Regions from separate parts of the Micromonospora chalcea genome, predicted to be linked through region 2. Evidence: riboswitches for the same ligand, from Rfam matches in the RefSeq annotation. Region 2 holds a riboswitch; the other holds the start of a gene.

Evidence for each region. A riboswitch is a leader RNA that binds a small molecule or an ion and turns the genes downstream of it on or off. The one in region 2 is predicted to bind cobalamin.
Region 1: linked by a shared signal. The riboswitch ahead of PVK74_RS08550 (acyl-CoA thioesterase) and the one ahead of PVK74_RS10070 (peptidase) in region 2 are both predicted to bind cobalamin.

Annotation. Positions count from the first base shown of each region.
Region 1 is NZ_CP118233.1:1,828,840-1,833,493, reverse strand. It holds gene PVK74_RS08560 (PrsW family glutamic-type intramembrane protease) at 1-8, shown strand, start outside; gene PVK74_RS08555 (LysE family translocator) at 44-670, opposite strand; gene PVK74_RS08550 (acyl-CoA thioesterase) at 674-1,186, opposite strand; cobalamin riboswitch at 1,318-1,531, opposite strand; gene PVK74_RS08545 (copper resistance CopC family protein) at 1,714-2,319, opposite strand; gene PVK74_RS08540 (Dyp-type peroxidase) at 2,353-3,579, opposite strand; gene PVK74_RS08535 (copper chaperone PCu(A)C) at 3,576-4,142, opposite strand; gene PVK74_RS08530 (Fur family transcriptional regulator) at 4,357-4,654, shown strand, end outside.
Region 2 is NZ_CP118233.1:2,227,278-2,231,931, forward strand. It holds gene PVK74_RS10060 (prenyltransferase/squalene oxidase repeat-containing protein) at 1-19, opposite strand, end outside; cobalamin riboswitch at 156-271, opposite strand; gene PVK74_RS10065 (hypothetical protein) at 378-830, opposite strand; gene PVK74_RS10070 (peptidase) at 899-1,942, opposite strand; cobalamin riboswitch at 2,041-2,164, opposite strand; gene PVK74_RS10075 (alkaline phosphatase PhoX) at 2,378-3,538, opposite strand; gene PVK74_RS10080 (Ig-like domain-containing protein) at 3,754-4,654, opposite strand, start outside.

The DNA of each region.
Region 1 (4,654 bases), 400 kb from region 2:
CCTCCTGATGCCGCCATCTCGGCGAGCTGGAGTCGAGCAAGCGTCAGCCGGCGGCCAGCCGGACACCGAGCGCGACGAAGGCGACAGCGCAGAGCCGGTCGACCCGCCGCGACCAGCGGCTGTCGCCCCAGCGGCGGGCGAACCGCCCGGCGCCCAAGCCGAGAGCCAGGTCCACGGTGAGCTGCACCGCGACGAACAGCGCGCCGAGCAGCACCAGCTGTGCCGCCACCGGGCCCGCGTCGGGCCGGACGAACTGCGGCAGGAACGCCACGCTGAACAGGATCATCTTCGGGTTGAGCAGGTTCGTGAGCAGCCCGCGCCGGAACGCCCGCCCGGCGCCGCCGCCGTCCGCCCCGTCCGCCGCGCCGCCGGGCCGGCCCGTGCCGCGCAGCGCCCGCAGGCCCAGCACGATCAGGTACGCCGCACCGGCCCACCGGATCGCGGTGAACAGCACCGGGGACGCGGCGATCACGGTGGCGAGTCCGGCCACCACGGCGGCGACGTGCACCGCCTCCCCGGCCGCGACCCCGAGCGCCGCCACCGCCCCGGCCCGCGCGCCGTACCGGGTGGCGTTGGCGAGCACGAACATCATGTCCGGCCCGGGGGTGAGCATGAGCACCACGATCGCGGCCAGGTATCCCGCGAGCGTGGCCGCCGACAGTCCGAGCACGCCTCAGCCCTCCTCGACGCCGTCGAGCAGCGCCCGGCGCAGCGCCAGCCGGTGTTCGCGCCGGATCTGCGCCTCCCGGTAGCGCCGCCGGTCACCGTCGGTGCCGGGCAGCAGCGGCGGCACCGGCCGGGGCTGGCCCTCGTCGTCCACGGCCACCATCACCAGGTGCGCGGTCGCCACGTCCACCGGCGGCACCGCGCGGTCCCAGCGGTCCGCGCTGACCTTCACGGCCACCTCCATCGAGCTGCGGCCGGCCCAGGTGATCCGGGCGTCCACGTGCACCACGTCACCGACGCGGACAGCGCGCAGGAAGGCCGTCTCGTCGATGGCGGCGGTGACAGCCGGTCCGTCGGAGTGGCGGGCGGCGACCACCCCGGCGACCGAGTCGATCAGGTTGAGGATCCGGCCGCCGTGCACCGTGCCCATCAGGTTGGTGTGGTGCTGGTCCATGATCTGCGACAGGGTCAGGTGCGACGCCGACGGTGGTCGGCCGGTGAGGGTGATGGCATCGGTCACGGTGCGGTTCCGTCCTCGCAGAAGCGGACCGCCGACCGGACGGGGGAGTTGCACGCCGAGGCACGCCGACGGCTCCCGCCCGGCGTGTCACCCGCCCGACCCACCCGCGAGGTCGACGGCAGCGCGCACCGGTGGTACGCGCGACGCGGGCAGGTCTTCGGACTCGCGGGCCCGACCGGGGTCGCCGGTCGCCTACCGGCCGTCGCTTCCCAGGCCGGTGGCCCAGTGCTGTTGACGGCTGTCGTTCCCACTCACCGCTGCGGGGCAGTCCCGGACTTCCACCGGGTTCCCTCTTACGACACCCGGCCGTCGCCGACCGGGTGAACCAGCGCTCCCGGCAGCCTAACCCAGCCCCGACCCGCCCTCGCCGCGACCCGCGTTCCGCCCTTCGGCGCCCTGCCCCCGGCCGTCCCACAGGCACGCAGGCTCCGGCACACCCGGTGCCGCCCCGCATGCGCAGTCCGCATGGCGGGACGTCTCTCCCGCTCATCAGGAAGCCGGGCGGACCCGCGTCAGCGGGCGACGGGTCAGGAGGCGCGGCGGCGTCGAAGCAGTAGCGCGGTCACGCCGGCTGCCGCCACCGCGGCGACCGCTCCGCCGACCAGGATTCCCACCGGTAGACCGCCGTCGTCGGCGCCCGTCGAGGCGTCGGCACTCGCCGGAGACGCGTCCGCGCCTGCCGCAGCGCCCGCCGAGACGTCCGCGGAGGCGGCCGGCGAGGGAGTGGCCGGTGACGGGGCGGCCGCCGGGGGAGCGGCCGGGTCGGCGACGGTGAAGCGGTACGAGCCCTGGACCGGGTGGCCGTCGCGGGAGACCACGCGGTAGGCGACGGTGTAGGTGCCGTTGGCCAGCGGCTCCTCGATCGTCACCGTGCCCGTCGCGCCGTCCACGGCGGGCGCGCTCGCGGGCACCTGACGGTCGGTGGCGTCGCGCAGCGTGATGGTGGTGAAGGCCGGGTTGAGCCGCTGCAGGAACCGCAGCGTCACCTGCGTCGGCGCGGTGGTGAGCCGGGCGTCGCGGGCCGGCGTGGCCTCCTGCAGCGAGTTGTGCGCCGCCGCGGGCGTGGCCGGGACCAGCAGCAGCGCCGCGGTGAACAGCGCGGCGAGGAGTGCGGAGACGGTACGGGTACGCATGACGCGCCTTCCTGGTCGTGGTCAGCGTCGTGGTCAGCCGAGCAGTTGCTGGCCGATCCAGCCGCCCTCGGGGCAGCCGGGCGGTACGGCGAACACGGCGGAGCCGATCGGGGTGGTCCACTCGTTGAGCAGGTCCCGTTCGGCCAGCCGCCGCTGGATGGGCAGGAACTGCCGGGCGATGTCGGCCTGGTACGCGGCGAAGACGAGCCCGCTGTCCGCGTGTCCCTCGGCGGTCGGCGCGCCGTCGTAGTTGTAGGGCCGGCGCAGGATCTTCTGCCGGTCGTCGGTGACGCGGGCCCGGGTCAGGTGCGAGAAGTCCGGGATCACGGTGAGCCCGTCCGGTCCGAGCGCGGCGAAGTCGGGCTCGTCGTGCTCCGCCTCGCCGGTCAGCGGCGCGCCGGTGTCGAGGCGCCGGCCCACCGCGAGTTCCCGGTCGGCGCGGCCGAGCAGGTCCCACGTCTCCAGGTTCATGCTGATCCGGCGCACCACCAGGGTGGTGGAGTCGCGCAGCCAGTCCGGCCCGTCGGTCACCCAGACGGCGGTGTCCGCCGACACGCCGGGCTTCGGGTTGGCGGTGCCGTCGAGCTGGCCGAACAGGTTGCGCTGGGTGCGTCCGGGCTCGGCGCCGGCGGCCCGGCGGAAGCCCTGCTGCACCCAGCGGACGGTGGCGAACGGGCGGCTGTCCTTGGTCAGGACCCGTTGGGCGTGCGCGACGGTGAGCGGGTCGTCGGCGCAGATCTGCAGCAGCAGGTCGCCGCCGGACCAGCGGGGCTGCAACCGGTCGATCCGGAACGCCGGCAGGTCGGCCACCGACGTGGGGCGGCGGTCGTCGAGCCCGGCGGCGGCGTAGAGCCCGGGGCCGAAGCCGAACGTGACTGTCAGCCGGGCCGGCAGCAGGCCCAGTTCCGGCTCGGTGTCGGCCAGCGCCGGGCGACCCTGGGTGAGTCGGGCGGCGTCGTCGGAAAGCAGTCGCAGCATCCGCCCGAGCGCGGCCCGGTTCGTGTCCGGGCGCAGCGTGAACGCGACGAACGCGGCGTGCGCCTGGGGCTCGGTGGTGACACCGGACTGGCGCGCGCCGTGGAACGGCTCGACAGCGCTGCCGACCTGGGCCACCGGGACGGCGTCGTCGGGGCGTACCCCGTGGGAACGGAGGGCGGCGAGGGCACCCGCGCCGGCCAGCGCGCCCCCGGCGGCCGCCGCGCCGCCGGTGAGCAGGCCGCGCCGGCTGACCCGGCGCGCGGGCGCGCCGGTTCCGGTCATGACGCGGGGCTCGCGCCGTGTCCGGGCGCGTACGTCTCCTGGGCGCCGGTGAACGGCTTGGCCACCGCGGTGAACGTCTGGGTGCGCCCGTCGGCGAAGGTGAGCGTGACGTCGAGCTGGTCGCCGGGGCGCACCGGGCGGGTCAGGTCCATCAGCATGAGATGGTCGCCGCCGGGCTCCAGCGCGGCCTGGGACCGGGCGGCGACCACGACGCCGCCCTGCTTCTGCCGCATCGCCATCTTCCCGTCGGTCATGGCCATCTCGTGGATCTCGGCCCGGGACACGTCGGTGGTCACCCCGGTGATCGTGACGTCGGCGTCGCCGTCGTTGACGAGCGTGGCGAACGCGGCGGTCATGCCCCTGTCGGCGGCCTTCACCCACGGGTCGCGGATCGTCAGCACGCCCGCTGCCGCGCTCGCCGGGGCCGAGGCGGGCGCCGACGCCGACGGCGCGGTTGTGGGCGTGGCGTCGGCGGAGCCGCAGGCGGCGACGGACGCGGCCAGGACGGCGGCGCCGATCAGGGCCGCCGTGCGTGGGAAGCGGCGGCTGGTGGTGCTGGGCATGCGGTCGTCCCCTCGAAGATCCGGTGTTCGTACCGTTGGTCGGGGCGGCGCCGCGGATAGTTCCGGCCCGGGGAGTCGGTCGCGTCACATGCCACCCGGGCTCACCGCGACCGGGGACCGGGGAGCGCCCGGAAGGCATAATGGTTCCGGGTGTCACGTGGCGCGCCGGGCGCGGCCGTGGCCGGAGAGGGCGCCCGGACGAGGGAGGCGGACGGTGACGGCGACGACCGGGGCGACCCGCAACACCCGGCAGCGCGCCGAGGTGCTGGCGCTGCTGCGGGAGCTGGACGGCTTCCACAGCGCGCAGCAGTTGCACCAGATGCTCGTGCAGCGGCAGGCGAAGGTGGGTCTGACCACCGTCTACCGGACGTTGCAGCTGCTCGTCGACAACGGCGAGATCGACTCGGCGCGGCTGCCCGGCGGCGAGCACCTCTACCGGCGGTGCAGCCAGAGCCGCCATCACCACCACCTGGTCTGCCGCCGCTGCGGCCGTGCGGTGGAGGTGGCCGGCC
Region 2 (4,654 bases):
GACGCCGGGACAGTGGCATCAGGGTGCCTTTCGCGGAGCGGTCGGTGAAAGCTCCGGGAAGCGCCCCGAGAAACGGACACCCCGCTCCGCGTGCTGCGGTGGGCGGGGTGGTCGGACCTCGGCGGCCCGGACTTCACCCTGTAGACCTCGACAGTGGAAGCCGCTCGTCCCGGGCGGGGCATTCCGGCTCGCGAAAGGGACTCTCGCTCACGGTTGCGGGTCAGCGCCGGCTTCGAACCGGCTTCCCCCCACACGGGACGTATGCAGTTGTGCCCGGCGCACCGGGTGCCGACACCGTACCGCCCGGGCGCGCGACGACGCCAGAGCAGCTGCCGGTACCCGGCGCGCCGCTGGTCACACCGTTCGCAGCCGGCGGGTCAGGGAGCGGCGATGCTCGGCGGGGCGCCGGCGCCGAAGGACCAGCCCTCGACGCTGCCCGGCGCGGGGTTGTAGCCGGTCGCCCCCGACGTGCTGTAGGACCAGGAGCCGCCGCTGGACGCATGCCAGTACGACCAGTACGCGGTGGCCGGCGGGGTGTTGACGCACGGCTCGGTCGCGGCGGTGGGCTTGCCGTTGATCCGGCAGACGAAGGCCAGGCCCCAGCGGGCGGTGCCGGTGACGGTGAAGCCGGCGGCCTGAAGCGCGGCCAGGCCGGTGGCCGGATCGCCCGGCGCACAGGCGACCTGGACGCCGCCGCCGAGCGCGGCGAAGTCGACGACCACAGTGACTCCCGAGGTGCCGGCGCAGGCGGCGGCGTGCGCCGACCGGGGCGCGGGTTCGACTGCGGTCAGCGCGACGCCGGCCACGACGGCGGCCAGCAGGCCGGCCATCCAGGTGCGGGCGGTGGGACGGTGACGGAACACGGGTCCTCCTGTGATCGGGTGAGCGGCGAGGCGGTTCACGGGCAGGCGAGCGCCGGTGCGCCGGGGTCGGCGCCGGCGGCGGACAGACGGGCGTACCCGATCCCGGTGAGACCGAGGACGGCCTGGGCGGTGGCCCGGGGCGCGGTGGCCGGGTCGAAGCCGCCACCGTCGAAGTCGACGGCGCCCCGGTCGGCGGGCGCCCCGGCGCAGCCGACCTGGAGTCCGGCGAGGAACGCCCGGGACCGCGCCCAGGCCGGCAGCCGGTGACCGTCGCGCAGGGCCTGCGCGGCGAGGCCGGTGCTGTTGGCGTTCGGTGTGCCGGCCGCGTTGGCGAAGCCGCCGTCGGCACGCTGAACGGACACCAGCCAGCGCAGCCCGGCGGCGGCGTCGGCCGGACGGTCCGCGGCGCGCAGCGCCTGCGTCACGAGCGCGGTGGCGTCCACGTCGGACGTGCAGACCGGTTGCGCGGGCAGCAGCGGGTAGCCGCCGTCCGGGCATCGGGTGCCGGCCAGCCAGGCGGCCGCCGCCGGAGGCGCCCCGGCCGCCGTACGGTCCAGCGCCAGCAGCGCGAAGGACTGGCTGAACGCGTTGCTGTAGTCGCCGTACGCGGACCGGTCGCTGAACCGGCCGGCCGGCGTCTGCAGCGAACGCAGCCGGGCGATCAGGTCCACCCCGCCGACGTCGGCCGGGTCGCCACCGCGCACCTGCACGGCGAGGGCGAGCTTGGCGGTCGCGCCCGCGTACGCCTCGGAGACGCCGTCGCCGAGGTAGCCGTCGCGGATGTCCGGCCGGGTGACCCAGGCCAGCGCGCCGGCGCCGTGGTCGTCGGCGACGCCGCCGGCGGCGAAGGCGAACACGGCGTCGAGGGTCAGCCCCTGGTCGGGGTAGGCGACACCGTCGAAGACCGCCTCGAAGCGTTCGCCGTCGACGAGTTGCCGGGCGAGCCAGCCGGCGGCGGCCTCCGGGCGGGTGAGGGCGGCGCGATCGGGGGCGGCGACGGCCGGTGTGGTGAGGGTGAGGGCGGCGAGTACGCCGCAGAGGAGCGCGAGCAGGCGGTGCCGGCTTCGGCGGACGACCATCGGAAGCGCCTTTCCGGCCCGGCGGTCGTCGAAAGCCCGGACGGCCGCAGTACGCGGGGGCGTCCGGGACTCCGACCCGTGGGCCACGACGGGTGGGGAGCGGTTGCACGCGTACGACGGGTATTCGGGCTCGCCGCCGCAGAGTTCTCTGGGCGGCCTACCGTTGCGGGCCAGCGCCGGATTTCGACCGGTCTTCCCCCGCACGTACACGCGGTGGTTGAGTTGTCGCGACAGTCTGCTGTGGCCGGTGCGCCGATGTCAATGCGCCAGGAACCGGCCACGTGCCGTGACGGCCGGCGGAATCGGCGGTTTCACACCCCGACGTCGAGAGGCCGTCGTCCCGGCGCGTCCGCGTGGAGCACGCCGGTGAAGGACGCCCGGTGAGGACCGGGCGTCCTTCACCGTGTGGTCACTGCCGGCGGGACCGGGAGCCGGTCAACGGCGGAACGGACCGGTGACGCAGTAGGTGATGCCGCCGGACGACGAGCCGGTCGTGCCGCGTTGCGAGGAGAAGTACAGCCGGTCCCCCGCCGGGGTGAACGCCGGCCCGGTGATCTCCGAACCGCTCTGTCCGGTGATCCGCAGGAAGACCGAGATCTTGTCGTCCGGCGTGATCATGCAGATCTCCATGTTGCCGCCGTCCTCGGCGACGTAGAGGTCACCTGCAGTGGACCCGGTGATGTTGTCGACGCCGGTCAGCGGAGGGGCGCCCGGACTGACCAGGTTGTCGTCGTAGGCGAGCTCGTACGTGCCGGCGGCCAGGTTGACCTGCCACACGCGGTTGTCGCCCTTCGTGGTGAACCAGACGGTGTCGTCCGCGTAGTGACAGCCCTCGCCACCGTTGAACGTCTTCGCGCCGGACACCTGCTGCCGGGTCGGGGTGGGCGAGCCGTCCGGGTCGGGCACCGTGGCCCAGGTGAACGTGCCGGAGGTGGCCGTACCGGCGCGGAGGACCTGGAGGGTTCCGGCGGACAGGTCGCCCCAGGTGGCCGGCACGAAGCGGTAGAACTTGCCGTCGGTCTCGTCCTCGGTCAGGTAGACGACCCGGCGGACCGGGTCGGCCGCGGCCGCCTCGTGCTTGAACCGGCCCATCGCGGGACGCGCCACCGCGGTCCCGCCGAGGGGGTACGTCTCGAAGACCCGGCCCAGGGACACCTCCTCGCAGGAGAGCCAGGTGTTCCACGGTGTCTTCCCACCGGCGCAGTTGTTGTTGGTGCCGGAGAGGATCCGCGACGCCCCGACCACGGCGCCGCTGGAGTTGAAGACGAGTCGCGAGGCGCCGCCACCCGCACCGGCCGACACCTCGGAGTTCGACACGTAGATCCAGCCGGTGCCGTTCGGGAACACGGCGCCGCCGTCCGGGGCGTCGTGCCAGGTGTACGACGTCCCCGGCACCGTCCGCCGGGACCGCGCGACGATCGAGCTGGTGAACCCGGCCGGCAACTGGATGCCGTTGGCGTCGGCTGCCTGAAGCCCACCGTAGGGCCCCGCCGCGTTCTGTGCCGGGGCTCCGTACGCCGCCGACCACGCCGTGAACGGCAGGGCGAGGGCGCCCGCACCGACAACGGTGGCCCGCAACATCGTTCGACGATCCATGGAACCTCCTCCGTAGGTTCCATGGATCCGACCGTGTGGAGCTTACGCACGCCGATCTGTTGGATGAACGTCGATGGACGGCTCGATGTGCGATGTCCCGCCCACGCCGACCCGGTCGAGGGGTCGTACGGGTAGGAGAGGCAGCGGCACCAACCAGCAGTGGGCGCGCGCGGCCGTCTGACCGGCCCTCCGGCCGCGGCCTCCCCTCCCCCCGGTCACCGGCGCAGGTGGCCGATGCCGTGCTGGTCGAGCCAGGCGACAGTCCGCGGTACGAACGTCGGCGCCCCCGAGCCGGCGCTGACGTCGGTGGCGACCAGCGGCACCTGGGCGGCGACCGGGAGCAGCGTGGACCGCCAGCAGGCCGGCGTGGCGCAGGCCGAGCGGTCGTCGACGCGCCAGGCGGCGGCCACGCTGCGGCCGTCCGGGTCAGCCGGGCGATATTCCAGCCACCGGCTCAGATCGTTGCCGCCGTCGATCCCGGCGGCGAGGACCAGGTTGAACGAGCCCTGGACGCGAAGCAGGCGGATCTGCTCCTGCACGCCGAAGGGCGGCAGGCCGGTGCCCGTGCACGAGGTACCGCCGTCGCGCCAGCAGGTCCAGACCGCCGCGGGATCGGTGCCGCCGGCCGCCGGGAAGTCGTAGGACGAGATGTCGAAGACCACTGCGTTGTCGTCGCCGAACACCTCCGCCGCCGCGCTCCAGAACGTGCGGGTGGCGGAGATGTCGCTCTGCCGCAGCGACACGACGGGTGTGATGCCGGCCCGGACGAGCCGGTCGACGTACCGGGCCGCCTCGTCGAGGTAGCCGACCCGGTTCTGCCTGTCGGCAGGGCTGCCGGTGTAGGCGTAGCAGGCGTCGCTCAGCACGACCCGTACCGCGTTGACGCCGCGGGCCCGCAGCGCGCCTACCGACGCGTCGTCGACCGGGCCGTCCCAGTGGATCGGTCCCCATGCGCATTCGCCGGGCGCGGCCGACCGGATGATTCCACGGGGCCGGTACGGCCTCGGACTGGCTGTGACCGTGAGGATGCGGTTGCCGAACGCCTTCAGCGCAGGCGCGGCGCCGGGCGCCTGCGGCGGGAGCACCCGGATGCCGCGGACCTCGGCGGTGGCCTGG